2 regions of the Streptomyces vilmorinianum genome follow, and region 2 is predicted to be linked to the other one. Evidence: predicted binding sites of a transcription regulator. Region 2 holds the regulator's gene; the other holds the start of a gene.
What was found. The regulator HspR, encoded in region 2, represses chaperone genes until heat shock. The targets are predictions, from matches to a motif close to TTGAGNNNNNNNNNCTCAA.
Positions count from the first base shown of each region.

Region 1: the regulator HspR is predicted to act here: its motif matches at 2,681-2,699, upstream of lon (endopeptidase La).

Region 1 covers NZ_CP040244.1:6,179,908-6,195,313, forward strand. The annotation lists gene FDM97_RS28485 (DUF4240 domain-containing protein) at 1-172, opposite strand, end outside; gene lon (endopeptidase La) at 247-2,658, opposite strand; gene FDM97_RS28495 (GNAT family N-acetyltransferase) at 2,790-3,425, shown strand; gene FDM97_RS28500 (RNA polymerase sigma factor) at 3,609-4,379, shown strand; gene FDM97_RS28505 (hypothetical protein) at 4,410-4,661, shown strand; gene FDM97_RS28510 (hypothetical protein) at 4,678-5,169, shown strand; gene FDM97_RS28515 (RNA polymerase sigma factor) at 5,242-5,847, shown strand; gene FDM97_RS28520 (zf-HC2 domain-containing protein) at 5,844-6,689, shown strand; gene FDM97_RS28530 (ABC transporter ATP-binding protein) at 6,842-7,627, shown strand; gene FDM97_RS28535 (hypothetical protein) at 7,624-8,949, shown strand; gene FDM97_RS28540 (hypothetical protein) at 9,006-9,608, shown strand; gene FDM97_RS28545 (spermidine synthase family protein) at 9,717-10,382, shown strand; gene FDM97_RS28550 (response regulator transcription factor) at 10,443-11,180, shown strand; gene FDM97_RS28555 (HAMP domain-containing sensor histidine kinase) at 11,177-12,286, shown strand; gene FDM97_RS28560 (multifunctional oxoglutarate decarboxylase/oxoglutarate dehydrogenase thiamine pyrophosphate-binding subunit/dihydrolipoyllysine-residue succinyltransferase subunit) at 12,567-15,406, shown strand, end outside.
Region 2 covers NZ_CP040244.1:230,351-245,756, forward strand. The annotation lists gene FDM97_RS01165 (hypothetical protein) at 1-95, shown strand, start outside; gene FDM97_RS01170 (hypothetical protein) at 150-1,637, opposite strand; gene FDM97_RS01175 (hypothetical protein) at 1,634-2,563, opposite strand; tRNA gene FDM97_RS01180 (tRNA-Gly) at 2,812-2,882, opposite strand; gene dcd (dCTP deaminase) at 3,276-3,851, shown strand; gene FDM97_RS01190 (phosphoribosyltransferase) at 3,865-4,362, shown strand; gene FDM97_RS01195 (Yip1 family protein) at 4,441-5,295, opposite strand; gene FDM97_RS01200 ((Fe-S)-binding protein) at 5,474-7,744, opposite strand; gene FDM97_RS01205 (sugar transferase) at 7,888-8,373, opposite strand; gene dnaK (molecular chaperone DnaK) at 8,672-10,516, shown strand; gene grpE (nucleotide exchange factor GrpE) at 10,516-11,160, shown strand; gene dnaJ (molecular chaperone DnaJ) at 11,191-12,381, shown strand; gene FDM97_RS01225 (heat shock protein transcriptional repressor HspR) at 12,386-12,844, shown strand; gene FDM97_RS01230 (hypothetical protein) at 12,938-13,411, opposite strand; gene FDM97_RS01235 (helix-turn-helix transcriptional regulator) at 13,417-14,406, opposite strand; gene FDM97_RS01240 (Rieske (2Fe-2S) protein) at 14,770-15,096, shown strand; gene FDM97_RS01245 (gluzincin family metallopeptidase) at 15,170-15,406, shown strand, end outside.

The DNA of each region.
Region 1 (15,406 bases), 5.9 Mb from region 2:
ACTCCCAGCTGTACGCGGCGTCGCACGCCCGCTCAAGGCACACGTGGAAAGCCACGCTGTCACCGGCGGGCCGCCGCAGCAGCTCCGCGCTCAGCCACTCCAGTCGGTCGTCCCGGTCGCCCGGCTGCCGGCGCAGGTCCTCGATGAGTGCCCAGAAGGCGTTCTCGTCCATGCCCTGAGCATGGCAGCCGCCACTGACAACGGTGGGGCACCCCCGCACAGGGGTGCCCCACCGCTCAGGGAGCGTCACGCCGCCGCGCTCACCGCCATCTCCGCCGGGGACAGGGCGAGTTCCAGGACCTGGCGGACGTCCGTGACCGGGTGGACCTCCAGCTTGTCCAGGATCTCCGCCGGGACGTCGTCCAGGTCGGCCTCGTTCCGCTTGGGGATCACGACCGTCGTGATGCCCGCGCGGTGGGCCGCCAGGAGCTTCTGCTTCACGCCGCCGATCGGCAGGACGCGGCCGGTCAGGGAGACCTCGCCGGTCATCGCCACGTCCGTGCGGACCAGGCGGCCGGAGAGCAGCGAGGCCAGCGCCGTCGTCATCGTGACGCCCGCGCTCGGGCCGTCCTTCGGGACCGCGCCCGCCGGGAAGTGGATGTGCACGCCCCGGTCCTTCAGACCGGTCACGGGCAGCTCCAGCTCCGCGCCGTGCGAGCGCAGGAACGAGAGCGCGATCTGAGCGGACTCCTTCATCACGTCGCCCAGCTGACCGGTCAGGGTCAGGCCCGCCGCGCCCGTCTCCGGGTCGGCCAGCGACGCCTCCACGAAGAGGACGTCGCCGCCCGCGCCCGTGACCGCGAGGCCGGTCGCGACGCCCGGCACGGCCGTGCGGCGCTCGGCCGGGTCCTGGGCGGACTCCGGGATGTGGTGCGGGCGCCCGATCAGGCCCCGCAGGTCGTCCGGGGTGACCGAGAACGGCAGCTCCCGGTCGCCCAGTTCGTGCTGCGCCGCGACCTTCCGCAGCAGCCGCGCGATGGACCGTTCCAGGTTCCGTACGCCCGCTTCCCGCGTGTACTCGCCCGCCAGCTTCCGCAGCGACGCGTCCTCGAGGACGACCTCGCCCGGCTCCAGGCCCGCCCGCTCCAGCTGCCTGGGCAGCAGGTGGTCACGGGCGATGACGACCTTCTCGTCCTCCGTGTACCCGTCGAGCCGCACCAGCTCCATCCGGTCGAGCAGGGCCTCCGGGATGGCCTCCAGGACGTTGGCCGTGGCCAGGAAGACGACGTCGGAGAGGTCGAGTTCGACCTCCAGGTAGTGGTCCCGGAAGGTGTGGTTCTGCGCTGGGTCGAGGACTTCGAGGAGGGCAGCCGCCGGGTCGCCCCGGTAGTCGGAGCCGACCTTGTCGATCTCGTCGAGCAGGACGACGGGGTTCATCGACCCGGCCTCCTTGATCGCCCGTACGATCCGGCCGGGCAGCGCGCCCACGTACGTACGCCGGTGGCCGCGGATCTCCGCCTCGTCCCGTACGCCGCCGAGCGCCACACGGACGAACTTCCGGCCCATCGCGTGCGCGACGGACTCGCCGAGCGAGGTCTTGCCGACACCGGGCGGGCCGACCAGGGCGAGCACGGCGCCGCCGCGCCGCCCGCCGACCACGCCGAGCCCGCGCTCGGCGCGACGCTTGCGCACCGCCAGGTACTCGGTGATCCGCTCCTTCACGTCCTCCAGGCCCGCGTGCTCGGCGTCGAGGACGGCCCGCGCGCCCGGGATGTCGTACTGGGTCGCGCCGTCATCGGTTCGCTCGTTCCAGGGGAGTTCGAGGACGGTGTCGAGCCAGGTGCGGATCCAGGACCCCTCCGGGGACTGGTCGCTGGACCGCTCCAGCTTCTCGACCTCCTTGAGGGCGGCCTCGCGCACCTTCTCCGGCAGGTCGGCGGCCTCCACCCGCGCCCGGTAGTCGTCGGACTCGTCACCCTCCGTCTCACCGTTGAGGTCGCGCAGCTCCTTGCGTACGGCCTCCAGCTGACGCCGCAGCAGGAACTCGCGCTGCTGCTTGTCGACGCCCTCCTGGACGTCCTTCGCGATGCTCTCGGCCACGTCCTGCTCGGCCAGGTGCTCGCGCAGCTGGGCCGTGGCGAGCTTGAGGCGGGCGACCGGGTCGGCGGTCTCCAGGAGTTCGACCTTCTGTTCGACGGTGAGGAAGGGCGAGTAGCCGGAGTTGTCGGCGAGCGCGGAGACGCCGTCGATCTGCTGGACGCGGTCCACGACCTGCCAGGCGCCGCGCTTCTTCAGCCAGCTGGTGGCCAGGGCCTTGTACTCCTTGACCAGTTCGGTCACGGAGCCGGGCAGCGGCTCGGGCACGGTCTCCTCGACGACGCTGCCCTCGACCCAGAGCGCGGCGCCGGGGCCGGTCGTCCCCGCGCCGATCTTGACGCGGCCGCGGCCGCGGATGAGCGCGCCGGGGTCGCCGTCCGAGAGCCGGCCGACCTGCTCGACGGTGCCGAGGACGCCGGTCCCGGCGTACGTGCCGTCGATGCGGGGCACGAGGAGCACCCTGGGCTTGCCGGTATCGGCGCGGGCGGCGGCCTGGGCGGCCTCCACCGCGGCGCGTACGTCGTTGTCGGACAGGTCGAGCGGCACCACCATTCCGGGCAGCACGACCTCGTCGTCGAGCGGCAGCACAGGCAGAGTGAGCGGTGAGGACGTCGAAGCCATGATCTCCCCTTCGGCAGTCAAGTTGAGCTATGTGGACTCAATGCACGGGGGTCATGGAATGTTCCTGGGGGTCTGTTCGCCCTGAGCGATCACTCTCGCGGGCGGCCGAGCGGATGCCTTGTAATACCTGCATGGATATGGCGTCTATTACATCCGCCTGGGTGGCCGGCTGGACCGTCTCGCGGGGCACTCCGCCCGCGGTCGCCGAGCCCTGGGGCTACCGGATCGACGTGGGGCTCCCGACGCACGTGTTCCGGCACGTCCTGCCGGCTCCGGACGCGGTGTCCGTGGGCAAGCTCTGCGAGGAGATCACCGAGCCGTACGCCTGGCTGAAGGTGATGGCGGGGCCGGAGGAGGTCGCGGAGTGGATCACCCCGGGGTGGACCGTCCCTGACGACCCCGGCTTCATGATGTGCAAGCGCCTGGACGCGGGCGCGCGGCCGCCCGCGCCGGAGGGATACGCGCGGACGACGGAGACCCGCGACGGCGTGATCCGGGTCCGGATCGTGGCACCGGACGGCACGCTCGCCGCCCGCGGCCAGATGGCCCCGACGGGCGCGACGGCGGTCGCCGACCAGATCGAGACCCACCCCGACCACCGCCGCCGCGGCCTCGGCGCCAACGTCATGCTCACCCTCGAAGCGGCGGCCGCCCAGTCCGGCGCGGTGACGGGAGTGCTCTCGGCGACGACGGACGGGCTCGCGCTGTACGACTCGCTGGACTGGCGCTACGAGGGCCCGCTGACCGGCATCGTGCGGGACGCGTAGCGGCGGCGCGCGTGGCGGGGGGCGGGAGCGCGCGTGGCGGGAGCGCGCGTAGCGGCGGCGCGCGTGGCGGGGGGCAGGGCGCGCGTGGCGGGGGCGCATGACGCGCGCCCCGACCCCACCCCCGCGCGCTGGAAACGTGCGCGGAATTGCAACCTCCGTACGCCTTCGGTGCGTTCAGTCGTCGTGACGACCAGCTATCCCGGGTGCGGGCAGTGCACCGAGGACACGGCCCCCGGTGGGCCGCCCGCCGCAGGCGACGTGGACCGTGCCGAGGAGGACGCGTGCGACGCGCATCTCGTGCACGCCGTCGCCGACGGCGACACGGACGCGCTGTCCCGGCTGTTCGCCCGGCACGCCGGCGCGCTCTTCGCCCACCTTCTCAATCGCGGTTTCCCCGCCCAGACGGTCGAGGACGCCGTCCAGGAGGCCTTCCTGACGGTGTGGAAGAGCGCGTCCGGCTTTCACGAGGGCAGCGTTCCGGCCTGGCTGCGGCGCATAGCCCACTGCCGCGCGATCGACCTCGAACGGGCGGCGGGCCGCCACCGCGCCCTGGAGGACCGGGCGCGCGAGCACACCCCCGCCTCGGCCCGAACGGCCCCTTCCGCGGAGGAGTGTCTGCTCGCCTCCTCGCCCCGCTACGCCGCCATAGCCGTCGCCCTCGCCGGGCTCCCCGCCCCGCAGCGCGAGGTCATCGAGCTGCGTTACCTCCAGCACTACAGCGTCCGCGAGACCGCCGAGCGTCTCGCCGTCCCCGAGGGCACCGTCAAGGCCCGTGCCGCCCGTGGCTGTGCCCGACTGCGCGAGTGGATCGTGGCCCAGCGGGAGGCGGAGGCGAAGACGGAGGCGGAGGCGAAGACGGAGACGCCGGACGAAACGCCGGCACCGGGAGGAGGTGCCTGCGATGCCCGTAGCCGTGACCGCAACCGCACCCGGGTCCCCCGCCCCCGCCCGTAGCCTCCCCCCACTCCCGAAAGCAGCCCTCGCATGACCGAGCTCTCTTCCTCCGCACCGCCCCGGCCCGTCCCCGGCCTTCCCGAGGCCCCTGGGCACCTGCCCGAGCACTGGGTGGCCGCCTACGCGCGCGGGGAGCTGTCCCACGACGTCCTCGGCCACGCCGAGGCCCATCTCGAACGGTGCCGGGCCTGTGTCGACGCCGTCGATCAGGCCGTACGCGGCGGGCCGCACGGCCCCCGCCTCGACGCCCTGCGCGAAGCACTGGCCAACCGGATCGGCTGAGGGCATGCTCGGAGGCATGGTGCGCAGGAGGCGTTACGGGGGACTCTGGCTCGTGTCGGCGGTGCTGGCGTCGGCGACGGCGGTGACCGGGTGCGGTGAGGCGACCCCGCCTCCCCCGTCCGGGACGCAGGACACGACTGTCAAGGCCGGCGAGCCCGCCCCGAAAGAGGTCCTCGTCGAGCTGAACGTCAGCGGTGGCCTCGCGGGGGTCGACAACCAGCTGACCGTCCGTTACGACGGCAGCTACACGACCCGTTCCGGCACCAAGCCCCCGCGCACCGGCCAGATGACACCGGCCGAAGTGGCGGAACTGCGCGCGGCGCTGGAGGACCCGGCGTACGCGGCGGTGCCGACCCGGCCGAGCGAAGGGAAGACGGTCTACGACGGCTTCCAGTACGTCATCACGTACCGGTACCGGGTCGTGGTCACCACGGACGGCGAGCGCCCGGCGGCGCTGCAGCGGGTGTTCGAGGCCCTGCCCGAAGGCGGCCCGCCCACCAGCCCCTGACGGACCCCGGACATACGTACGCTCCGTGGGCGCCGCGTGAACCGCCGGCCGGCCGCCGAGCGATAGAGGGGCGTGAGACTGTTGCGCCCCGCAGGGGGAGACCCAGGGGGAGACCCGGCGCAAGACCCAGCGCGAGACCAGGACGACTCCGCGCTGCTGCGCGCGGTCGCCCGGGGAGACGCCGAGGCTCTGGCCGTGCTGTACGACCGGCACGCCGGGTGGCTGCACGCCCGGCTGGCCCGGCGCTGCGCCGACGAGGAGACCGTACGGGAGGTCCTCCAGGACACCTTCGTCACGGTGTGGCGCTCCGCCGGCTCCCACCGCGGCCGGGGCGAGGCCGGAGGGTGGCTCTGGGTCGTCGCCGCGCGCCGGCTGGTCGACGCCCAGCGCGTCCGGGCCCGCGCGGAACGCGCGGCCCCCGAACCGGTCGCCCTCGCCCCCTCGGCGGAGGACCGGGTCCTGGCCGGCCTGGAGTACGGGGACGTCGGCGCCGCGCTCGACCGGATCTCGCCGGAGCTGCGCGAGGTCCTGCGGGCCACCGTCGTCGACGGCCTGACCACCCGTGAGACGGCCCGGCTGCTTGGGATACCGGAGGGCACGGTCAAGACCCGCGCCCTGCGGGCCCGTCGCGAACTGCGTGCCGCCCTCGGCCCGCACCCCCTGGGAGGCACCGCATGACCGCGCCCTGGCACGTGACCGAGTCCCTGGCCGCCCGCTACGCGGCGGGCGCGGCGGCCGAACCCGACGCCTGGTCCCTGGAGAAGCACGTCGAGGTCTGCGGCGGCTGCGCGGCCCGTGTCTCGGCTGCGGTCCGCGCGGGCGGCTCGGGACCGGTCCTGGCGGACGTCCGGGCGGCGCTGCTGGAGACCGTACGCGCGGAGGCCCGGGCGAGAGTCCCGTCCCCCGCCTCCCGCTGGGCCCGCGCGCTGTGGGCCGCCGGACCGGCGCTGCGCGGGGCGTGGCTGGTGGCGGTCCTCGCCGCCGTCGGGGCCGCGGTGGCGCTCGCGTACGGAGCGGGGTTCCAGGAAGCGCGGCCGGTGCTGCTCGCCGTGGCGCCGATGGTGCCGCTCGGCGGGGTGGCCGTCTCGTACGGGAGGCATGCCGACCCGATGTACGAGATCGGGGTGGCGACGCCCTCCGGTGGGCTGCGCCTGCTGCTCACCCGGGCGGCGGCCGTGCTCGGTGTGTGCGTGCCGCTGCTGACCGCGGCCGGGGCGCTGCTGCCGCCGGTCTCCGGTGTTCCGGGGGCGGCGGCCTGGCTGTTGCCGGGGCTCGCGCTGACGCTGGCGACGCTCGCGCTCGGCTCGTTCGTGGGGTGCCGGGCGGCGGCGATGACGCTCGCGGGCGGGTGGCTGCTCGCGGTGGCCGGGCCGCTGCTCGGGCGGTCCGGGGCCACGGCCGAACTGGCCCGTTACCTCTCCGGCCCGGCCGCACAGGGCGGCTGGGCCGCCGCCGCCGTCGTCTGCGCGGGCCTGCTGGTCCTGCGCCGCCGTTCCTTCGACCACCTGGAGACCCTGTGACCACGCCGAGCACCACCGGCACGACCGGCACCACCGGCACGACCGGCACCGCGGGCACCACCGGCACCACCGGCACCACCGGCACCACCGGCACGACCGGCACCGCGGGCACCACCGGCACCACCGGCACCACCACGGTCGCGGCGACCGGCCTGACCGTCCGGCACCGCCGTACCGTCGCGCTCGACAGCCTCGATCTGACCCTCACCCCCGGTGTCCACGGGCTGCTCGGCCCGAACGGCGCCGGCAAGACCTCCCTCATCCGTGTCCTCGCGACCGTGGCCGCCCCGTCGGCCGGCCGGGTGGAGCTCCTCGGGCGGGACGCCGGGGCGCACCGTGAGCGGTCGGAGATCCGGCGCCGGCTGGGCTATCTGCCGCAGGACTTCGGGTTCTACCCGGGGTTCACAGTGCGCGAGTTCGTGGCGTACGTGGCCTGGCTGAAAGAGATGCCCGCCGACCGCGCCCCGGCCGCCGTGGAGCACGCCGTCGAGCGGGTGGGCCTCGCCGGCCGGATCGACGCCAAGCTGAAGACCCTGTCCGGGGGCATGGTCCGCCGGGCCGGGATCGCGCAGGCGATCGTGAACGAGCCGGAGCTGCTCCTTCTCGACGAGCCGACGGCCGGTCTCGACCCTGAGCAGAGGGTCGAGTTCCGGACACTTCTGCGGGAGATCGGCGCGTCCTCCACGGTCGTCGTCTCCACCCATCTGGTGGAGGACGTGGCCGCTGCCTGCTCGGAGGTCACGCTGATCGAGTCGGGCCGTGTGGCCTTCCGCGGTACGACCGCCGCGCTGACCTCACTGGGCGAGGAGTCGGGATCCTCCGGCGACGACGCGGCGAACGCCATCGAGCGCGGCTACACGGCGGCCCTGCGCGCCCACCGCGCCTCCGCCCCCGCCTCCGCCTCCGCCCCCGCCCCCGCCCCGGGGGTCTCCCGGTGACCGCGACCGCCACCCGCTCCCCCGCGAGCACCGGCTCCCCGAAGGCGCCACCCCGTACGGCCGTCCTCCGCACCGAGCTGCGGCGCGGGTCCGGGCCCTGGGCCGGGGCCGCCGTGGCCGTCACGATTCTCGTGGCGATGTACGGCAAGGCGCCCGGCTGGCAGGGCCGCTGGGCCGATGCCACCGACCTGCTGCACATCGCCACCGGGCTGCTCGCCGGCCCCCTCGCGCTCGCCGCCGGCTGCTGGCAGGGCGGCCGGGACCGGCGGCGGCGCGTGTTCGAGCTGCTCGGCTCCGTCCCGCGCGGCCGGCTCCGCCGTACCGTCCTCGCCGTCGCGCCCTCCGCGCTCTGGCCGGTCGCCGGGTACCTGCCGGCCGCGGCCGTGTGCCTGCTCGCGACCTGGCCGTACGTCGGCGGCGGGCGGCCGTACCTCGAACTCGTCGCCGCCGACGCCGTCGCGCTCGCCGCTCTCGGCACGCTCGGCCATCTCGTGGGCCGGCTCGTGCCGTGGCGGCTGACGGCGCCGCTGCTCGCGGTGGCCGGTTACGTCGGGCTCGGCGTGCCCACGTACATGCAGAGCTCCGTCCGCTGGCTCAGCCCGGCGTCCGAGCACTCCTACGCCTGGCACGCGCCCGTGTGGTGGTTCGCCCCCGTCTCGGCCGTGTGGACCGGCGGACTCGCGCTGGCCGCCCTCCTCGCGTACGCCGCCCGCCCCGCGCGGCTCCGGCTGCTCGCCGTGGTTCCCCTCGCCGCCGCGATCGCCGCCGCCGCGGTGATCCTCCGGCTGCCGGAGGACGGGCCCTGGCGCCTCGACCCGGGAGCGGCCCGCCTCGTCTGCGACGACGGCACGCCGCAGATCTGCGTGACGGCCCTCGACCGCCGGCTGCTGCCGGACGTGTCGCGTGCCCTCGCCCCGCTCAACGAACGGCTCCGCGGGGTGCCCGGTGCCCCGACCCGCTGGGTCAGCTCGCCGAACGGCCCCGGGCCCGGCGAGACCGAACTCCCTGAGCCGGGCCTGGACGCGGTACGGGGCAGGCTGACGCGTCCTGAGGTGTACGCGAGCTCCGCCGTCCAGCATCTGTTCTCGGCCACCTGCGAGTCAGGCAGCTTCGAGGGCCCGGGGGCGGAGCGGGCGATGACGGTCAATCTCGCCGTCATCACCTGGCTCGCGCCGAATCCGCCGGACTTCGGGCCCGACATCAGTGAAGCTCAGGTGTACGTCGACCGGCTGAAGGCCAAGTCCCCGGCCGGACAACGGGCCTATCTCACCCGCTATCTGGCGGCCGACACCTGCCGCCCCGAGGAGGTGCCGATCCCGTGAACGGTCTCTTGAACGGTCTCCCGAGCGGCCCCTTGGGCGGTTTCTTGCGCGGGCCCTTGAGCGGTCTCTCCCTCTACGCCCGCTCGCGCACGCTCCCGGGCGTCCTCGCCGCCCTCCTCGGTACGGCGGCGGCGGCCGCCTGGGCGGCGTCCTGGCTGCAGGCGCAGCCGGGCTTCGACCACACGGCGCGGGTTCCGGTCGTCGTGCTCGCCCCGCTGCTCGCCGCGTCGGCGGTGGGGACGAGCCTGTACGCACCGAGCGACGAGCTGGACCGTACGGCGGCCCGCCCCTGGCCCCTGCGGCGCTCGGTCCACACGCTCGCCCTGACGGCGCTCGCCGTGGCGCTCCTCGCACTCACGGTCCCCGGGCACCCGGAGGAGTTCGGCGGCCCGGCGATCGTGCGCAACACGCTGGGCGCGGTGGGGGTGACCGCCGCCGCGGCGGCGGTGATCGGCGCCCGGCTGAGCTGGCTGCCGATCACGGTGTACTTCGGCTCGGTCTATCTGGCGGCGCCGGGGCGACCGGGGGGTGCGGCGTCGCTGTGGGCCTGGCCGGTGCAGCCGGGCCCGCAGGCGGGCGCCTGGGTGGTGGCGCTGACCGCGTTCGCCGCGGGCACGGCCCTGTTCGCCGCGCGCGGCGCCCGTCCCGTACGGAACTGACCTCGCGGAGCGGGCGACCGTATCCGGCCACCGGTTTGTCCCGGCCGCGCTCCCCCCGCGAGGATGGCCGGGACGACGACCCCCAGAGCCCGATCGGAGCGCGAGAACATGTCCAGGCCCGTCACCCTCGACCGCCGCGAGGGCCCGTACGGAGAAGTAGTGCTGCGACAGCGCGAGGAGCACTACGAGATCATCGCCAACGGCACGTTCCTCATGGACACCTCCGACGGGCGCTCGGAGCGGCTGCTGGTCGACGCGGCGATGGACGCCCTCGGCGGGCGCCCCGGTGCCTCCGTGCTGATCGGCGGCCTCGGTGTCGGTTTCTCCCTCGCGCACGCCGCCGCCGACCCCCGCTGGGCGCGGATCGCGGTGGTCGAGCGGGAGCAGGCGATCATCGACTGGCACCGCGAGGGGCCGCTGGCCGCGATCTCCGGCGCGGCGCTGGCCGATTCGCGCAGCGTGATCCTGCACACGGATCTAGTGGAGTACGTCCGCACCTCCCCCGACACCTACGACGCGCTCTGTCTCGACATCGACAACGGTCCCGACTGGACGGTCACCGAGGACAACCAAAGCCTTTACTCCGCACGGGGATTGGCGGCCTGCGCGGCCCGGCTGACCCCCGGCGGAATCCTCGCCGTGTGGTCCGCTCAGCCGTCCGCCGATTTCGAAGAGTCCTTGCGGAATGCCGGATTCAGCGGGGTACGGACGGAAGAGATCCCGGTTGCCCGGGGCGTCCCTGACGTGGTGCACCTCGGCGTCCGGCCTGCGTAGCCGGGACGCTGCCGGTGCCTCTAGGCTGGCTGGCCGACACCAGCGATGCGAGGCGGGGCAATGGAGCAGACACACACCACTCACCACGGTGCGGCGCCCACTCCAGGCGCACAGCGGCGGGTGCTGGTCGTCGAGGACGACACGACGATCGTGGATGCGATCTCCGCGCGGCTGCGGGCGGAGGGGTTCCTCGTCCAGACGGCGACGGACGGACCGGCCGCGGTCGACGCGGCCGAGGCGTGGCAGCCGGACCTGATGGTGCTCGACGTGATGCTGCCGGGATTCGACGGTCTCGAGGTGTGCCGCCGGGTCCAGGCCCAGCGGCCGGTCCCGGTCCTGATGCTCACGGCGCGGGACGACGAGACGGACATGCTGGTCGGGCTCGGCGTCGGCGCCGACGACTACATGACCAAGCCGTTCTCGATGCGTGAGCTGGCCGCGCGCGTGCATGTGCTGCTGCGCCGGGTGGAGCGTGCCGCGCTGGCGGCCGTGACGCCGCGGAGCGGGATCCTGCGGCTCGGCGAGCTGGAGATCGACCACGCGCAGCGCCGGGTCCGGGTCAGGGCCGAGGACGTGCACCTGACGCCGACCGAGTTCGATCTGCTGGTCTGCCTGGCGAACACGCCGCGCGCGGTCCTCTCCCGCGAGCAGCTGCTCGCGGAGGTGTGGGACTGGGCGGACGCCTCGGGGACCCGGACGGTCGACAGCCACATCAAGGCACTGCGGCGGAAGATCGGGGCGGAGCGCATCCGTACGGTCCACGGCGTCGGATACGCGCTGGAGACCCCGGCGCCATGAGCCGGCGGGGCCCGAGCACCGGGCCGCCCACGGAGCCGCGGGCCAGACGCCGGATCGTCATCTCGATCAAGACCAAGCTGGGCGCGCTGGTCGTCGGGGCGGTGCTGCTGACCTCGGCTCTCGCGCTCGTGGCGATCAGGACCTCCACGGAGTTCCGCTACATCACGATCTTCGCGATGATCGCGACCCTGTTGATCACCCAGTTCGTGGCGCAGTCCCTGACGGCGCCGCTGGACGAGATGAACACGGTGGCCGGGTCGATCTCGCGGGGCGACTTCAGCCGGCGGGTGCGCGGCGCGGACCGCCGTGACGAGCTGGGCGACCTCGCGTCGACGATCAACCGCATGGCGGACGACCTGGAGGCCGTCGACCGGCACCGCAAGGAGCTGGTCGCGAACGTCTCGCACGAGCTGCGCACCCCCATCGCCGCGCTCCGCGCCGTTCTGGAGAACGTGGTGGACGGGGTCTCCGAGGCCGATCCGGAGACCATGCGGACGGCGCTGAAGCAGACGGAGCGGCTGGGCCGGCTGGTGGAGACGCTGCTCGACCTGTCACGACTCGACAACGGTGTCGTCACGCTCAAGGCACGTCGTTTCGAGGTCTGGCCGTACCTCTCGGGGGTGCTGCGCGAGGCCAATCTCGCCGCGTCCCAGCGCGGCCTGTCCTCTTCGTCCGGCCTGCACAACCGTACGGACGTCCATCTGCACCTCGACGTGTCGCCGCCCGAGCTGACGGCTCACGCGGACGCGGAACGCCTGCACCAGGTGATGGCGAACCTCATCGACAACGCGGTGAAGCACTCGCCGCCGCACGGCCGGGTGACCGTACGGGCCCGGCGCGGGGCGTGGCCGGACTCGCTGGAGCTGGAGGTCGAGGACGAGGGTCCCGGCATCCCGGAGGCGCTGCGGCACACGGTCTTCGAGCGGTTCAACCGCGGGCAGGTGCCGGCCCAGGCCGGTCCGGGCAGCGACGGCGGCACGGGGCTGGGGCTCGCGATCGCCCGCTGGGCGGTGGATCTGCACGGCGGGGAGATCGGAGTGGCCGAATCGTCACGCGGCTGCCGGATCCAGGTCACTCTTCCGGGCAGCCTTCCGGCGCGGGATTGACGTAGGGTCGAACCGGAAGCACAGGTCCTGCGCGTCCTTGTACGGGACGTGATCAGGACGTGGTCAGGGTTGTTCCGCGGAGCGGGGGGCAGCCACGCTCTCGCCTACCCGCGAGAGGGCAGAACCACGCTTGTTTCCCGCCATTCCCTGCGCCGAAACACCGTGTCAAGTGTGACTTGCGCGACGTTGGAGCGCCCGGCCTGCACCTCTCGGCCAGGGAGGCGTAGCCTTTATTTCCGCTGTCCATCACCTTGTGAAGCGGAAGAGGGCGGTTACCGCCGTGTCGTCTCAGTCCCCCAGTAACTCGAGCATCTCCACCGACCAAGACGGGCAGGGTCAGAACCCTGCGACCGCCTTCGGCGCCAATGAGTGGCTCGTCGACGAGATCTACCAGCAGTACCTCCAGGACCCGAATTCGGTCGATCGTGCCTGGTGGGACTTCTTCGCCGACTACAAGCCCGGCTCGACGGAGGCTCCCGCCGCCGCGCCGCAGGTGAGCCCCGCACAGGCCGCACCTGCCGCTCCGGCCGCCCCCGCCGCTCCGGCTGCCCCGGCGCCCGCCCAGGCCGCTCCGGCCCCGGCTGCCGTCCCGGCTCCGGCTCCGGCTCCGGCCAAGCCCGCCGCGGCCGCTCCGGCCCCCGCCCCGGCGAAGCCCGCTCCGGCCGCCCAGGCCCCGGCCCCCGCGGCCCCTGCCGCCGAGGCCCCCGCCGGCCCCGAGCTGATCACGCTGCGCGGCCCCGCCGCCGCGGTCGCGAAGAACATGAACGCCTCCCTCGATGTGCCGACGGCCACGTCCGTCCGCGCCGTCCCGGTGAAGCTGCTCTTCGACAACCGGATCGTGATCAACAACCACCTGAAGCGCGCCCGGGGCGGGAAGATCTCCTTCACGCACCTCATCGGCTACGCGATGGTGCAGGCGATCAAGGCCATGCCGTCGATGAACTACTCCTTCGCGGAGAAGGACGGCAAGCCGACCCTGGTCAAGCCGGAGCACGTGAACTTCGGTCTCGCGATCGACCTGGTGAAGCCCAACGGCGACCGCCAGCTCGTCGTCGCCGGCATCAAGAAGGCCGAGACCCTGACCTTCTTCGAGTTCTGGCAGGCCTACGAGGACATCGTCAAGCGCGCCCGCGTCGGCAAGCTGACGATGGAGGACTTCACCGGCGTCACGGTCTCGCTGACCAACCCCGGCGGCCTCGGCACCGTCCACTCCGTGCCGCGTCTGATGCCCGGACAGTCCGTGATCATGGGCGTCGGCTCGATGGACTACCCGGCCGAGTTCCAGGGCACCTCCCAGGACACCCTGAACAAGCTGGGCATCTCCAAGGTCATGACCCTGACCTCGACGTACGACCACCGGGTCATCCAGGGTGCCGCCTCCGGCGAGTTCCTGCGGATCGTCGCCAACCTCCTCCTCGGCGAGGAGGGCTTCTACGACGACGTCTTCAAGTCCCTGCGCATCCCCTACGAGCCGGTCCGCTGGCTCAAGGACATCGACGCCTCGCACGACGACGACGTCACCAAGGCCGCGCGGGTCTTCGAGCTGATCCACTCCTACCGGGTCCGCGGCCACGTCATGGCCGACACCGACCCGCTGGAGTACCGCCAGCGCAAGCACCCCGACCTGGACATCACCGAGCACGGCCTCACCCTGTGGGACCTGGAGCGCGAGTTCGCGGTCGGCGGCTTCGCCGGCAAGTCGATGATGAAGCTCCGCGACATCCTCGGCGTGCTGCGCGACTCGTACTGCCGCACCACCGGCGTCGAGTTCATGCACATCCAGGACCCGAAGCAGCGCAAGTGGATCCAGGACCGCGTCGAGCGCTCGCACTCCAAGCCGGAGCGCGAGGAGCAGCTGCGGATCCTGCGCCGCCTGAACGCGGCCGAGGCGTTCGAGACCTTCCTGCAGACCAAGTACGTCGGTCAGAAGCGGTTCTCCCTGGAGGGCGGCGAGTCCGTCATCCCGCTGCTCGACGCGGTCATCGACTCCGCCGCCGAGTCCCGCCTGGACGAGGTCGTCATCGGCATGGCCCACCGCGGCCGCCTGAACGTCCTCGCGAACATCGTCGGCAAGTCGTACGCGCAGATCTTCCGCGAGTTCGAGGGCAACCTCGACCCGAAGTCGATGCACGGCTCCGGCGACGTGAAGTACCACCTGGGCGCCGAGGGCACCTTCACCGGCCTGGACGGCGAGCAGATCAAGGTCTCGCTCACCGCCAACCCCTCGCACCTGGAGGCGGTCGACCCGGTCCTTGAGGGTGTCGTCCGCGCCAAGCAGGACGTCATCAACAAGGGCGGCACGGACTTCACCGTCCTGCCGGTCGCCCTGCACGGTGACGCGGCCTTCGCCGGCCAGGGTGTCGTCGCCGAGACGCTGAACATGTCGCAGCTGCGCGGTTACCGCACCGGCGGCACGGTCCACATCGTGATCAACAACCAGGTCGGCTTCACCGCCGCCCCGGAGTCCTCGCGTTCCTCGATGTACGCGACCGACGTGGCCCGCATGATCGAGGCGCCGATCTTCCACGTGAACGGCGACGACCCGGAGGCCGTGGTCCGCGTCGCGCGGCTCGCCTTCGAGTTCCGCCAGACGTTCAACAAGGACGTCGTGATCGACCTCATCTGCTACCGCCGCCGCGGTCACAACGAGGGCGACAACCCGCAGTTCACCAACCCGCAGATGTACAACCTGATCGACAAGAAGCGTTCGGTGCGCAAGCTGTACACCGAGTCGCTGATCGGTCGCGGCGACATCACGCTGGAAGAGGCGGAGCAGGCGCTCCAGGACTTCCAGGGCCAGCTGGAGAAGGTCTTCGCGGAGGTCCGCGAGGCCACCTCGGCGCCGGCCCCGACGCACGTCCCGGACGCCCAGCCGGAGTTCCCGGTCACCGTCAGCACCGCGGTCTCCCAGGAGGTCGTGAAGCGGATCGCCGAGTCGCAGGTCAACATCCCGGAGCGGATCACGGTCCACCCGCGTCTGATGCCGCAGATGCAGCGCCGCGCGGCCTCCATCGACGACGGCACCATCGACTGGGGCTTCGGCGAGACCCTCGCCATCGGCTCGCTGCTCATGGAGGGCACCCCGGTCCGGCTGTCCGGCCAGGACTCCCGCCGCGGCAC
Region 2 (15,406 bases):
CGTATTACCAACGCGTGCAGCGGCGCACCTCGCTTGAGGCTCAGGCAGCTCAGGGAACGGCGGCCCGTGGTTCGAAGCCTGCCCGGGGTGTGTGAAAGCGGACGACTCGGCCCCGTCAGCCTTGCGATCCGGTGACGCGGGCCGGCGATTCACCAGTTGGGGTTCAGGGTGAGCGACGTCGACTCGTTGAGCATCCACGTGTCGAACTCCTCCTGTGTCCCGTAGACCGGCTGTCCGCCGAACTGCCGTGTGAGCTCGGCGAGGTCCGCGAGGGCCTGGGCGGGACGGTCCCCGGCCAGTGCGATCTGGACGCGGCCGAATCGGGGGAGCACCTCACGGGCGACGTAGGCGTTCCGTTCCTTGGCCAGCCGCTCGGTCGCACGGCGCAAGGCGTCGGCCATGAGGACAGCCGTGGCGGCTTCCTGTTCCAGGAGCCGGACCCGGGCTTCCGCCGCGGCATCCGCGCGGGCCGCGACGACGGCGATCTGCAGCCCCTGGACGATGACGGCGGCGGCCACCTGACCCACCACCCCTCCCACCAGCGCGCCGACTACGGGAACGGGCAGGAACGTCTGGCCGACGACACCGCAGCCCCAGGCGAGACTGGTGGAAACGGCTGCGGTCGACGCGCGCGCGGCGAACTGTTTGACGTTGCTCCTTCCCAGCGCGAGGTCCAGCCCGGCCTCTGCCACGGCGAACGCGGCCTGCGCGGTGGCCCCCGGGAGCGTCCCGCCACCCAGCGCGGCCGGCAGGACGCCGGCAGCGGCGGAGATCCGGACGGCTTCGCCGAGCGCGGCCATTCCGCCGGAGCGGGCGGCCCCGCGGACGGCGGCGCCGACCGCGGTGAAGGCGGCGACAGAGGCCGAGGTCTCGCCGGCCCGCACGCGGGCCGTCTGATGGACGGCCGCGCTCACCCCAGCGGTGATCCCGCCCAGCACGGCCGCGGGCCTGGCGGCACCTGCTATCTGCTGCGCCCCAGTGTGCGCGAACTGCCGGTCTGCCCACCGGCGCGGGTCACGAGCCGCCTGGTGTGCTTCGTCGAGCGGGACACCCTCGCTCCGCACGCCGCCGTGTTCGAGGTGGTCGGTCACATGGGCGCGGGCGTCCTGGTAGTTCTCGTACCGAAGTCCCTCCGGGGGCATGGTGAGCCGTTTGTCCAAGAGGTCCTCGACGGCCGACAGCCGGTCGGAGGCCACCAGACGTTGCATGCCGTCGTAGTGGGGCCGGGCGAGCTGCTCGGCGGTGGCGGAGGAATCCTGGTAGAGCTTCGCCTGTGCCTGCCACACGAGGCGGCCCCCGTTGAGCAGACGCAGGTCGGCCGGGTCGGTCTGCGAACCGCCCGGAGCCCACTCGGTGACGACGGCACGCACCGAAGAGCCCTTGTCTATGGCGGACAGGTTGAAGGACAGCGCATGCATCAGCTCGAAGAGGTGTCCCGCGCGCTGCTCGTTGCCGATGTTCACATAGCGGGTGGCAAGGGCTCCCGCCGTCTTCCTGACCCGCAGTGTCTCCAGGGTGGCGAGGGCCAGACGTCGGGTCGCACTGTCAGCCAGCGCCCAGGCGGCGGCGTCGATGCCACCAAGCAGCGGCCGGCCCACCGGCTTCGGCGGCCGGTCGCTCGCTGGCCGGTCGCTCACTGGGCGGTCACGAGGGCTTCGAGCCGGATACGGGTGTCCTTCACCACGCGCTTCGACAAGTCGGTGACATGACCGTCATCGTCGGTGATCGGAGTTCCCATGACGGCGACCATGGCACCGGCTAGCCCGACGAGAACGGCCACCTCGGCTCGCTGCGTGGGCGTGTAGACGGCGTAGTCGTCCTGACCGTCCACCAGGGTCCGCAAGGCGGGCAGTCTGCGCCGTATCTCCTTGCGGAGTCGGTCCAGCAGCTGCCGCACCTGGCGGCTGCGCTTGCCCGAGGCTTCGACACGTGCTTCTCTGGCACGGAGTTCAGCGGCGAGCTTATTGAGTTCGGCGGCGACGCCACGCTGCTCGCGCAGGTCGTTGCGGCCCTTCCACTCGAAGAATCCGCCCAGCGCCAGCAGAACAGGCAGTGCCACGATGCCGGTGAGCACCGCCGTCCCCGCCGCCACCCCGCCGCCGCCCGCCGTTAGTGAGCCGCCGCCCAGCCAGGCGAGCGTGGCACTCGTCGCGGCCGCTCCGGACAGGGCGGAGATGGCTGTTCCCGTGGATGCGGCGGCGAATGCCCCCACTGCGGCGAACGTGACCGCCCCCGCACCGGCCCCGACGGCGACACCGCCCGCCAACGTAGCAACCGCGTTCACCGCGTCCAGTTGGATACGGCGTACTTCCACATCCGTCAGTTCCGTCTCCGCAGGCTCGGCGATGGCCACCAGTTCGGCCAGGTCCACGTTCTTCAGACGGGAGAACACATCGACGAACGGCACGAGTGCCTTGTCGTAAGCCCTGCGCCGGGTTCGCTCCTGTGCCTCGGTCTCGGCCACGAGGCGCTCGGTGAGGCACTCTTGCCGCTGGACCAGCTTCTTGTGCCGACGCCCATTCTTCTTGGCCAGTCCCATTGCGTCGAAGATGGCTATGCCCACCTGAGCTGCTCCCCGTCCCGGCCGCGGCTGAGCGGCTCGCTGGTCTCTGTGCGCGGAAGTCATTACCCGCGGGTGCCTGCTCCGCACCATTTTGCAACAAGTTGTTGATGTCCGTAGCCGTTATGCTCCATCATCGTTGCCCAATCTGACGTGGCATGAGGGCACTTGTCGCACATGAAGGACGTGCGGGCCTGAGAGGTCTAGATAACAAAGAAGGCCCAGGTCGCTGACCTGGGCCTTCTTGTAAGAGCGGATGACGGGAATCGAACCCGCGCTCTGAGCTTGGGAAGCTCATGTTCTACCATTAAACTACATCCGCGCAGCGGACCGGTGATCGGTACCGCAGACTCGGACACTGTACCCCATCGCGAAGTTGAGGCGTACCTCCCCGTGACGGAGTGCCGCCTGGAGCGGTGTCCTCTTGATCCCCTAATGTGGCTGTCTCGTCCACCACTTGTCGGGGAAGGGACTTGATGGGTTCGATGGAGCGCACCGTCGTCCGTTGTGTCGAAGGGCATGTGTTCAGTACCGCTTCGTTCCCGCTGCAGCAGCTCGGTGCCGGGCGGATCGGGCCAGGGCGGCTCATTCGGTGTCCGCGGTGTGCGCGGTTGAGGCACGCGGTGCCCGTGGAGCTTGAGCAGCGCTGATGGTATCCGGGGCGCGGAGTCTTCCCGATTGGGGGAGGTCCGCGCCCTCTGCGTATCGTGGGGGCGTGCTTCTCTCAGACAAGGACATCCGGGCCGAGATCGATGCCGGACGGGTGCGCATCGACCCGTACGACGAATCCATGGTGCAGCCCTCGAGCATCGACGTGAGGCTTGACCGCTTCTTCCGGGTGTTCGAGAACCACCGGTACCCCCACATCGACCCCGCCGTCGAGCAGCTCGACCTGACCCGCGAGGTCGAGCCGGAGGGCGACGAGGCGTTCATCCTGCACCCGGGCGAGTTCGTGCTCGCCTCGACCTACGAGGTCATCACGCTGCCGGACGACATCGCCTCCCGCCTGGAGGGCAAGAGCTCCCTCGGGCGGCTCGGGCTCGTCACGCACTCGACCGCCGGGTTCATCGACCCCGGGTTCTCCGGGCACGTCACCCTGGAGCTGTCGAACCTCGCCACCCTGCCGATCAAGCTGTGGCCGGGGATGAAGATCGGGCAGCTGTGCATGTTCCGGCTGAGCTCGCCCGCCGAGCACCCGTACGGCAGCGAGCGCTACGGCTCGCGCTACCAGGGGCAGCGGGGGCCGACGGCCTCGCGCTCGTACATGAACTTCCATCGGACCCAGGTGTGAGGCGGCGGCCGGCATGAGTGAAGTACGCGAGAACCTGACGTACGAGGGCTTCGGGCGCGCGATCCGCGAGCTCGCGCAGACCATCGCCGACGACGGCTACGAGCCCGATGTCGTTCTCTCCATCGCTCGCGGCGGCGTCTTCGTCGCCGGCGGTCTGGCCTACGCGCTCGACTGCAAGAACATCCACCTCGTGAACGTCGAGTTCTACACCGGGGTCGGGACCACGCTCGAGATGCCCGTCATGCTGGCGCCCGTCCCCAACGCGATCGACTTCTCCGACAAGAAGGTCCTGATCGCCGACGACGTCGCCGACACCGGCAAGACCCTCAAGCTCGTCCACGACTTCTGCGTCGACCACGTCGCCGAGGTGCGCTCCGCCGTCATCTACGAGAAGTCGCACTCCCTCGTGAAGTGCGAGTACGTGTGGAAGAAGACCGACGAGTGGATCAACTTCCCCTGGTCCGTCGAGCCGCCCGTCGTGAAGCGCGAAGGACAGGTCCTCGACGCCTGAGCACGGATACGGATACGGATACGGCATGAGGAAGGCCCCCACCGCCGCGGTGGGGGCCTTCCTGTCGTCCAGGGCGTCTCAGAGGGTGCCGAGCTTGATCAGGCTCAGCAGCCCGATCAGCTGGATCGCCGACGCGCCCAGCGCCTTCGGCCACGGCAGGTCGTGCGAGCGGCTCACCATCATCGTGAACAGCGCGCCCGCCGCCAGCCAGGTGACCCAGCCGAGGACCTGCACCAGGCCGTTCTCGCCGCCGAGGAAGACCGCGAAGACCAGCCGGGGCGCGTCCGTGATCGACATGATCAGCATCGACAGGCCGACCGTCGGCTGCCAGGTGCCGTCGCCGCCGAGCTGGCGCGCCAGGGTGTGGGTGACCGCGCCCAGGATCAGTCCGCCGAGGACGAAGCCCACGCCGGTCATCAGGACGTACGGGATCGCCGTCGACAGGGTCGCGTTGATGGCCTCGTCGCGGGCCTTGTCGAAGCCGAAGATCGCGAGCAGTCCGTAGAGGAACGTGACGACCAGCGCCGGGCCCCAGACGGCGTGGTCCCGCATCTGCAGGAACGTCGGCGCCGGGCGCAGCACGATGCCGCTCAGCAGGGCCTTCCAGGGCAGGCGCGGGCCGGCCGGGGCGGCGGGGGCCGCACCGGCGTTGTACGTCGCGGCGTCGCCGTACGGGTCCTCGTTCACGCTGAACATCTGCGTGTGCCCCGGGGTGTTCGCCGCGTAGTGCTGCTGCTGTTGCTGCTGCCCTCCGTACGGGTCCCCGAAGTACTCCGGCTCCCCGTGCGCGCCGCCGCCGCCCTGCGGGCCCTGCTGGGGCCACTGCTGCTGCGGGTGGGGCGGCGGGGCCGCGTTGTACCCGTACGGCGCCTGCTGCGGTTGTTGTTGCGGGGGGCGGTTGTCCCGGCCGCGTCCGTTCCTGAATCCAGCCACGCCTCTGAACGTACCCGTTCCCCCTGTGAGGGCGCTCGTTTGCCCCTGTGCTTGCCACTGAGCTGTGACATCCCCTAGGGGTTCTGGGGCGTTCACCGAGCCGTCGTACGACGAGAAGGGCCGCCCCGCATGCGCGCGGGGCGGCCCTTCTCGTCGTACGGACGTACGGACGTACGGACTACTCGGCCGACACCGGTTCCGACTCCGGCTCCGGCTCCGGCTCCGCCGGCAGCTCCTCCACCGGCGTCTTCACCGAGTCGAGCAGCAGCTGCGCCACGTCCACGACCTGGACGGACTCCTTGGCCTTGCCCTCGTTCTTCTTGCCGTTGACCGAGTCGGTCAGCATGACCAGGCAGAACGGGCAGGCGGTGGAGACGATGTCCGGGTTGAGGGACAGGGCCTCGTCGACGCGCTCGTTGTTGATGCGCTTGCCGATCCGCTCCTCCATCCACATCCGCGCGCCGCCGGCGCCGCAGCAGAAGCCGCGCTCCTTGTGGCGGTGCATCTCCTGCTGACGCAGGCCCGGGACCTTGTCCATGATCTCGCGCGGGGGCGTGTAGACCTTGTTGTGGCGGCCCAGGTAGCAGGGGTCGTGGTACGTGATCAGACCCTCGACCGGCGTCACCGGGATCAGCTTGCCCTCGTCGATGAGGTGCTGGAGCAGCTGCGTGTGGTGGATGACCTCGAACTCGCCGCCCAGCTGCGGGTATTCGTTCGCGATCGTGTTGAAGCAGTGAGGGCAGGTCGCGACGATCTTCTTCGAGGACTTCGGCTTCTTCGTCGACTCGTCGTCCTCGTCCTCGCCGAACGCCATGTTCAGCATCGCGACGTTCTCCTGGCCGAGCTGCTGGAACAGCGGCTCGTTGCCCAGGCGCCGCGGCGAGTCACCGGTGCACTTCTCCTCGCCGCCCATGATCGCGAACTTGACGCCCGCCATGTGCAGCAGCTCGGCGAAGGCCTTGGTGGTCTTCTTGGCCCGGTCCTCCAGGGCGCCGGCGCAGCCGACCCAGTACAGGTAGTCGACCTCCGTCAGATCCTCGACGTCCTTGCCGACGATCGGGACCTCGAAGTCGACCTCCTTGGTCCACTCGACGCGCTGCTTCTTGGCCAGACCCCAGGGGTTGCCCTTCTTCTCCAGGTTCTTGAGCATCGTGCCGGCCTCCGAAGGGAAGGCGGACTCGATCATCACCTGGTAGCGGCGCATGTCGACGATGTGGTCGATGTGCTCGATGTCGACCGGGCACTGCTCCACGCACGCACCGCAGGTGGTGCAGGACCACAGCACGTCCGGGTCGATGACGCCGTTCTCCTCGACCGTGCCGATCAGCGGGCGCTCGGCCTCGGCGAGAGCGGCGGCGGGGACGTCCTTCAGAGCCTCGGCGGACGCCTTCTCCTCGCCCTCCATGGTCTTGCCGCCGCCGGCCAGCAGGTACGGCGCCTTGGCGTACGCGTGGTCACGCAGCGACATGATCAGGAGCTTGGGGGAGAGCGGCTTGCCCGTGTTCCAGGCGGGGCACTGCGACTGGCAGCGGCCGCACTCGGTGCAGGTGGAGAAGTCGAGGATGCCCTTCCAGGAGAACTGCTCGACCTGGGAGACACCGAAGACGGCGTCCTCGGCCGGGTCCTCCCAGTCGATCTCCTTGCCGCCGGTCGTCATCGGCTGCAGCGCGCCGAGGGCGGTGGAGCCGTCGGCCTCGCGCTTGAACCAGATGTTCGGGAAGCCGAGGAAGCGGTGCCAGGCCACACCCATGTTGGTGTTGAGGGAGACCGTGATCATCCAGGTGAAGGACGTGACGATCTTGAGCGCCGCGAAGAAGTAGGTGAGGTGCTGGATCGTGTTCAGGTCCAGCCCGTCGAGCAGCGCGATCAGCGGGTACGAGGCGAAGAAGCCCGGCTCCCAGCTGGTCACGTGGTGCTGGACGCCCTCCAGGGCGCGCAGCGTCATGATGCAGACGCCGACGATCAGGATGACGCCCTCGACGAAGTACGCCTGGCCCGTCTTGGAGCCCGCGAAGCGGGACTTGCGGCCCGCCTTGCCCGGCCGGCTCAGCTGCCGGATCACGATCAGGGTCACGATGCCGAGGACCGTCATCAGACCGAGGAACTCGGTGAAGACCTCGTACGGCAGCCAGTCGCCGATGATCGGGATCAGCCAGTCGGCCTGGAAGAGCTGGCCGAAGGCGTTGACGATCGTGAGCAGCAGCGCGAAGAAGCCCACCGCCACGAACCAGTGCGCCACGCCGACGACGCCCCAGCGGTTCATGCGTGTGTGGCCGAGGAACTCCTTGACCAGCGTGATGGTGCGCTGCTTGGGGTCGCCGGTGCGCGTGCCCGCGGGTACGGGCTGACCGAGCCGCACGAAGCGGTAGATCTGCGCGATGGCGCGGCCGAACAGCGCGACGGCTACCACCGTGATGACGATCGACACGACGATCGCGGCGAGTTGCATGAGGGGCTCCTCGGGCGGGCCTGCGAGGCGGAGTGCCGGCACTCTCGAGTGTGGCACTACTAAGCGGTAACTTATTCAGTCCGTGCTGAGATTACCCTTCGGGGCGCCACCCTGTAAGCGGCCCCTGCGGTGATCTGTGTCGCTCAGGCAAGCCTTGCCGCGCGGCGTCTACGGACTGCTGGAAGCGTACGCGCCAGGATCGCCAGATCCATTCCCAGCCAATGATGGTCCACATAGTGGAGATCGAGCAGCTCGCGCTCCTCCCAGGGCAGCTCCGAGCGCCCGCTGATCTGCCACAGGCCGGTGAGGCCGGGGCGCACCGAGAGCCGGCGGCGGTACTCGCCCGTGCACTCGCGGTGCCCGGGGGCGAGCGGACACGGCCCGACCAGCGACATCTCGCCCCGTACGACATGGAGCAGCAGGGGCAGCGCGGCCAGTGGGCTCTTCGTGCGGAAGGTGACCATCGTGAAGGGCCGTCCGTCGCGGCCCGCGACCGTCCGGCGGCGCAGCATCCCGCCGGGGCCGGCCGTGGCGAGGGCGACGGAGAGCGCGACCGCCGCGAGCAGGGGGGACAGGAGGGCCAGCAGGACGAGTCCGGCGAAGAGGTCGAGTGCGCGCTTGGCCGCCATTCCCCACACCCTTTCGAGGGACGCTTATGGGATATTCGTGGGATATGCCCGCTATGCCCGTCGAGGGCTCCCCGGACTCTCTCACGGGGAGGGGTGATCGGCCGGGAAATGACGCGGAATGCCGCGGAATGCCGCTGAGCGCCGCTGAACGCCGCTGAACGACGCACCTCCGGCGGCTCTTTGAGTGGCTCGCAGGGCGAAGAGTTGAGTCGCCTCCGCTCAGGTCTGTTGACGGGTTGCGGTCCGTCGTGCATCCTTGAGTCAGTTCCACTCAAGTCAGTCAGCTGGAGGAATCGAAATGGCACGTGCGGTCGGCATCGACCTGGGCACGACTAACTCCGTCGTCAGCGTTCTGGAAGGCGGCGAGCCCACCGTCATCACCAACGCCGAGGGCGCCAGGACCACGCCGTCCGTCGTCGCTTTCGCGAAGAACGGTGAGGTGCTCGTCGGCGAGGTCGCCAAGCGCCAGGCGGTCACCAACGTCGACAGGACCATCCGTTCGGTCAAGCGCCACATGGGCACCGACTGGAAGATGGACATCGACGGCAAGAGCTTCAACCCGCAGCAGATGAGCGCCTTCATCCTGCAGAAGCTGAAGCGCGACGCCGAGGCGTACCTGGGCGAGAAGGTCGTGGACGCGGTCATCACCGTGCCCGCGTACTTCAACGACTCCGAGCGTCAGGCCACCAAGGAGGCCGGCGAGATCGCGGGCCTCAACGTCCTGCGCATCGTCAACGAGCCGACCGCGGCCGCCCTGGCCTACGGCCTGGACAAGGACGACCAGACGATCCTCGTCTTCGACCTCGGTGGCGGCACCTTCGACGTGTCCCTCCTGGAGATCGGCGACGGCGTCGTCGAGGTGAAGGCCACCAACGGTGACAACCACCTCGGTGGTGACGACTGGGACCAGCGTGTCGTCGACTACCTGGTGAAGCAGTTCGCCAACGGCCACGGCGTCGACCTGGCCAAGGACAAGATGGCTCTCCAGCGTCTCCGCGAGGCCGCGGAGAAGGCGAAGATCGAGCTGTCGTCCTCCACCGAGACGTCGATCAACCTCCCGTACATCACGGCCTCCGCCGAGGGCCCGCTGCACCTGGAGGAGAAGCTCACCCGCGCTCAGTTCCAGCAGCTGACCGCCGACCTCCTGGAGCGCTGCAAGACGCCGTTCCACAACGTCATCAAGGACGCGGGCATCAACCTGTCCGAGATCGACCACGTCGTTCTCGTCGGTGGCTCCACCCGTATGCCGGCCGTCGCCGAGCTCGTCAAGGAGCTGACCGGTGGCCAGGAGGCCAACAAGGGTGTGAACCCGGACGAGGTCGTCGCCATCGGTGCCGCCCTGCAGGCCGGTGTCCTCAAGGGTGAGGTCAAGGACGTCCTGCTGCTGGACGTGACGCCGCTGTCGCTTGGTATCGAGACCAAGGGCGGCATCATGACCAAGCTGATCGAGCGCAACACCACGATCCCGACCAAGCGGTCCGAGATCTTCACGACGGCCGAGGACAACCAGCCGTCGGTGCAGATCCAGGTGTACCAGGGCGAGCGTGAGATCGCGGCGTACAACAAGAAGCTCGGGATGTTCGAGCTGACCGGTCTGCCGCCGGCCCCGCGTGGTGTGCCGCAGATCGAGGTCGCGTTCGACATCGACGCCAACGGCATCATGCACGTGACCGCGAAGGACCTGGGCACGGGCAAGGAGCAGAAGATGACCGTCACCGGTGGCTCCTCGCTGCCGAAGGACGAGGTCGACCGGATGCGCCAGGAGGCCGAGCAGTACGCGGACGAGGACCACCGTCGTCGCGAGGCCGCCGAGACCCGTAACCAGGGCGAGCAGCTGGTCTACCAGACGGAGAAGTTCCTCAAGGACAACGAGGACAAGGTCCCCGGTGAGGTCAAGGCCGAGGTCGAGACCGCCGTCGCCGAGCTGAAGGAGAAGCTCAAGGGCGAGGACACCGCGGAGATCCGTACCGCCACCGAGAAGGTCGCGGCCGTCTCCCAGAAGCTCGGCCAGGCCATGTACGCCGACGCCCAGGCCGCCCAGGCCGCCGGCGGCGACGCCCCGCAGGGCGAGGCCAAGGCCGACGACGACGTCGTCGACGCCGAGATCGTCGACGACGAGCCCAAGAAGGGCGGCGCGGCCTGATGACGGAGGAGACCCCGGGCTTCGAGGAGAAGCCCGACGTCCCCTCCGGCGCCACCCCCGAAGACGCCGAGCCGAAGGCCGCCGACTCCTCCAAGGAGGGGGAGGCGGCCCCGGCCGGGGACGCACAGGATGTAGCCCTGGTGGCTCAGCTGGACCAGGCCCGTTCCGCGCTCAGCGAGCGGACCGGGGACCTCCAGCGGCTCCAGGCCGAGTACCAGAACTACCGCCGCCGCGTGGAGCGGGACCGGGTCACGGTCAAGGAGATCGCCGTCGCGAACCTCCTGACCGAGCTGCTGCCCGTGCTCGACGACGTCGGCCGGGCCCGGGACCACGGCGAGCTCGTGGGCGGGTTCAAGTCGGTGGCCGAGTCGCTGGAGACCGTCGTCGCCAAGATGGGTCTGCAGCAGTTCGGCAAGGAGGGCGAGCCCTTCGACCCGACGATCCACGAGGCCCTGATGCACTCGTACGCGCCGGATGTCACCGAGACGACCTGCGTGGCGATCCTGCAGCCGGGGTACCGGATCGGCGAGCGGACCATCCGGCCCGCGCGCGTGGCGGTGGCCGAGCCCCAGCCCGGGGCGACGCCGGCCGCGAAGGAAGACACGTCGGCAGACGAGGAGAGCGGTGGCCCCGAGGAGGGCTAACGCGAAGATCGTCCGAGAGGAGGGACGTCGATGAGCACGAAGGACTTCGTCGAGAAGGACTACTACAAGGTTCTCGGCGTCCCCAAGGACGCCACCGAGGCCGAGATCAAGAAGGCGTACCGGAAGCTCGCCCGCGAGAACCATCCGGACGCCAACAAGGGTGACGCGAGCGCGGAGGCGCGCTTCAAGGAGATCTCCGAGGCGAACGACGTCCTCGGCGACCCCAAGAAGCGCAAGGAGTACGACGACGCCCGCGCGCTCTTCGGCAACGGTGGCTTCCGCGCCGGGGCACCGGGCGGCGGCGGTACGTTCAACTTCGACCTGGGCGACCTCTTCGGCGGCGCCCAGGGCCCCGGCGGCCCCGGCGGGGCGGGCGGCTTCGGCGGCGGCCTCGGCGACGTGTTCGGCGGACTGTTCAACCGTGGCGGAGGCGCCGGCGCGGGCACGCGTACGCAGCCCCGCCGCGGCCAGGACATCGAGTCCGAGGTGACGCTCAGCTTCACCGAGGCCGTGGACGGCGCCACCGTGCCCCTGCGCATGTCCTCCCAGGCGCCCTGCAAGGCCTGTTCGGGCACCGGCGACAAGAACGGCACGCCCCGCGTGTGCCCGACCTGCGTCGGCACCGGCCAGGTCTCGCGCGGCGGCAGCGGCTCCTTCTCGCTCACCGACCCGTGCGTGGACTGCAAGGGCCGCGGACTGATCGCCGAGACCCCCTGCGAGGTCTGCAAGGGCAGCGGGCGCGCCAAGTCCTCGCGCACCATGCAGGTCCGCATCCCCGCGGGTGTCTCGAACGGGCAGCGGATCCGGCTGCGCGGCAAGGGTGCTCCGGGCGAGCGCGGCGGCCCGGCCGGCGACCTCTACGTCGTCGTCCATGTCGACGCCCACCCGGTCTTCGGCCGCAAGGACGACAACCTGACCGTCACCGTGCCCGTCACGTTCGACGAGGCGGCGCTCGGCGGCGAGATCAAGGTGCCGACCCTGGGCGGCCCGGCGGTGACGCTCAAGCTCCCCGCCGGCACGCCCAACGGCCGGACCATGCGCGCCCGCGGCAAGGGCGCGGTCCGCAAGGACGGCACACGCGGCGACCTGCTGGTGACGGTGGAGGTCGCGGTGCCCAAGGAGCTCGACGACAAGGCCCGCGAGGCCCTCGAGACCTACCGTGAGGCGACGGCGGGCGAGGACCCCAGGGCAGAGTTGTTCCAGGCCGCGAAGGGAGCTTGACCCGATGGACAGCCGACCGGGACGCAGCCGCAACCCGTACGAACTGACCGACGAGACGCCGGTGTACGTCATCTCGGTGGCGGCCCAGCTCTCGGGCCTGCACCCGCAGACGCTGCGTCAGTACGACCGACTCGGCCTGGTCTCCCCGGACCGCACGGCCGGGCGCGGCCGGCGCTACTCGGCCCGTGACATCGAACTGCTGCGCACCGTCCAGCAGTTGTCGCAGGACGAGGGCATCAACCTGGCGGGCATCAAGCGCATCATCGAGCTGGAGAACCAGGTCGCGGCGCTGCAGGCCCGGGTGGCCGAGCTGTCGGCGGCCGTGGAGGGCGCGGCGATGGCGATGCAGCAGCGCGAGGCGCAGGTGCACGCCTCGTACCGGCGCGATCTGGTGCCGTACCAGGACGTGCAGCAGGCGAGCGCGCTGGTGGTCTGGCGCCCGAAGCGGCCCGGCGCCGAGTAAGCCCCGAGTAACCGGCTGTTCTCGTGTCTCGTACGTGACGAGGCCCCCTCCCGGACCGGGAGGGGGCCTCGTCGCATGCCCGCACTCCTGCGGTTACGGGATGAGTTCGCCGACGATGTCCCCGACCGTCTCCCACCACGGCGAGGCCCCGGTCCCGAACGCCGCGGCCAGCGCGGTGCCCACGGCGCGGTCGCGGGGGGTGAGCCCGGCATCGGGCTTCCACTCGGCCTCGACCGTGCCGTCGCCGGAGGACTCCAGGGTGCCGATCCGCTGGCCGTCGCGGACGAGCCGGCTCTCGTGCCAGGAGCACGGCATCAGGCGGTACCGGGTCCCGTCCACGCGGGCGTCGACGCGGTACGACGACCGCAGCAGCCGCCCCCGGGCCGGCCGGATGCGGGCGGGCTGCCCGTCGACGGTGAGCGTGAGGAGGGCGGTCTTGCGGGTGCCGATGGGGACGTGCTCGTTCACCGGGGCCCCCGGCGCCCGGACGAGGTCCACGGTCGGCATCCCGTACCCGGACACGCGCAGGGTCCCGGCGGGGCCGTCGAGGTCGATCTGTACGTACATCGTGGTCAGTGGTCCTGCTCCTGGTTCAGGATTCCGGACTGGGCTATGAGGTACCCGAGTTGGGCGCGGCTGCCGCTGCCGAGGGCGGCGGCGAGCTTGGCGATGTGGGCGCGGCAGGTCCGGACGTTCATGCCGAGCCGGCGGGCGATGGCCTCGTCGACGTGGCCCTCGACGAGGAGTTTGGCGATGGAGCGCTGGATGCCGCTGATGCCGTCGTGGGTCCGGGCGTAGGGCACCTGCTCGCCGAAGGGGGTCGCCCGGGCCCAGGACTGCTCGAAGACGGTCGCCAGGTACTCCACCAGCCCGGGATGGCGCAGTTCCAGGGCGACTTGGCGGTCCTGGCGGGCCGGGATCAGCGCCACCGAGCGGTCGATGATGATGAGCCGCTCGATGCTCTCCTCCAGGGTCCGCACCTGCAGCCGGTCCATGCCCGCCTGTTCGAGGTAGACCTGCATGCCGTGGCTGTGCCGTGCCGTGTGCTGGTAGAGGGTGCGGACGCGTACGCCGCGTTCGAGCAGCGGCTGGATGCGGTGGAGCGCGGTGTTGAGGGTGTGTTCGCTGCGTCCGCCGCCCGGCTGGATGGTCAGCAGCTCCTGCGAGCACTCGGCGGTGGCGCGGCCGAGGACGGCGTCGATGCGGTTGATGCCTTCGAGGACGGTGATCGCGTGGGTCGTCGAGGGGTCCTGCGCGCTGATGGCCATGAACGGCTCGAAAACGCTGGAGAGTCCCATGGCCAGGCTGCGCCGTTCCTGGATTTCGCGCTCCAGGGGGTGGACGAGCCGGGCCAGCGCCGCCGAGGGTGGGACCGGTCGCAGCCATGCCGGGTCGTCGGCGTCGGGATGGAGAAGTGCCAGGTCCATGAGGCAGGGTGCGGCTTCTGCCTCACTCCTGGTTATTCGCCCCGTACGCAACGCACTGGCGTACAAGTCCGATCCGGCAGCACAGAGATCGACATGCCCGTGGGGATGTGTCGCTTCTGGTTCGTTCTGCGGCATTTGAACACCCCCCAGGATCCTGTATTTCAGGAACATGATGCATTGCCCTGGTGGTGGAAGCGCAAAGACTGAGCCATCGTCTTGTACGCGGGGGAGAGGAAACCATCAAGTGAGGTCGAAGCCGCTCATGTCCAGAAAACTGCTTCGCTCGGTACTTGCTTCCGTCTTCATAGGGGCGGCGGCAGTAGGAGCGCTGGCCACCAGCGACCCGGTATGGGACAGCGCTCCTGCCATCGTTGTCGCCGCTCCCAGTGACCCGGTGTGGGACCTCGTCCCGGCCGGCGAACGTGATCCGGTGTGGGACTCCGCGCCGACGGGTCAGGGTGACCCGGTGTGGGACTCCGCTCCGGCGGGCACGGGCGTATGACTGTGCCGCCGGACGACCGGGTCTTCCGGCGAGAGATGGCCTCGGCCTATCGATCCGGGTGGCATTTCATCGATCTCGTCACGGCCATCCCCCACCGTGGTGATTCGTTGATGGTCACCCTCTTCGGAGAACCGATCGTCGTCGCTCGTGAGCAGGACGAGGACGTTCGCGCCTATCGGTGCCTGCGGCGGCCTCGTGGCGCCCCGCAGCCCGTTCGCTGTGCCATCCGGTACGGCATGATTTTCGTCAATCTCGACCAACGAGACCACCAGCTCGTCGAGTCCGAGCCCGAAACCATCACCGCCACCCCCCGCAGTGCCTGAGCGGTTCCCCCGTCGTTGTAGATCGCTCAGGTGCTTCCCCCACACAGCGGCGCCATCGCGGACCTGAAACGCGATGGCGCCGTTGTGCTGCCCGGGGCGGCCGCAGACGGCCGCGGCCCAGGACGCCGCGGACCCCGCCGCCCCCGTGAGGGCGGCGACACCGGACCGCCCCTCGTACGACGTGTCGCCGCGCGGCGACGCCGACGGCTCGCACTGGACCGGCCGCCAGACGGTGTCCTTCCGCGATGCCGCCCGCACTCCACTGCGTTCGGTCGACGTACGGCTGTGGGGCAACGGCACCGACGGCTGC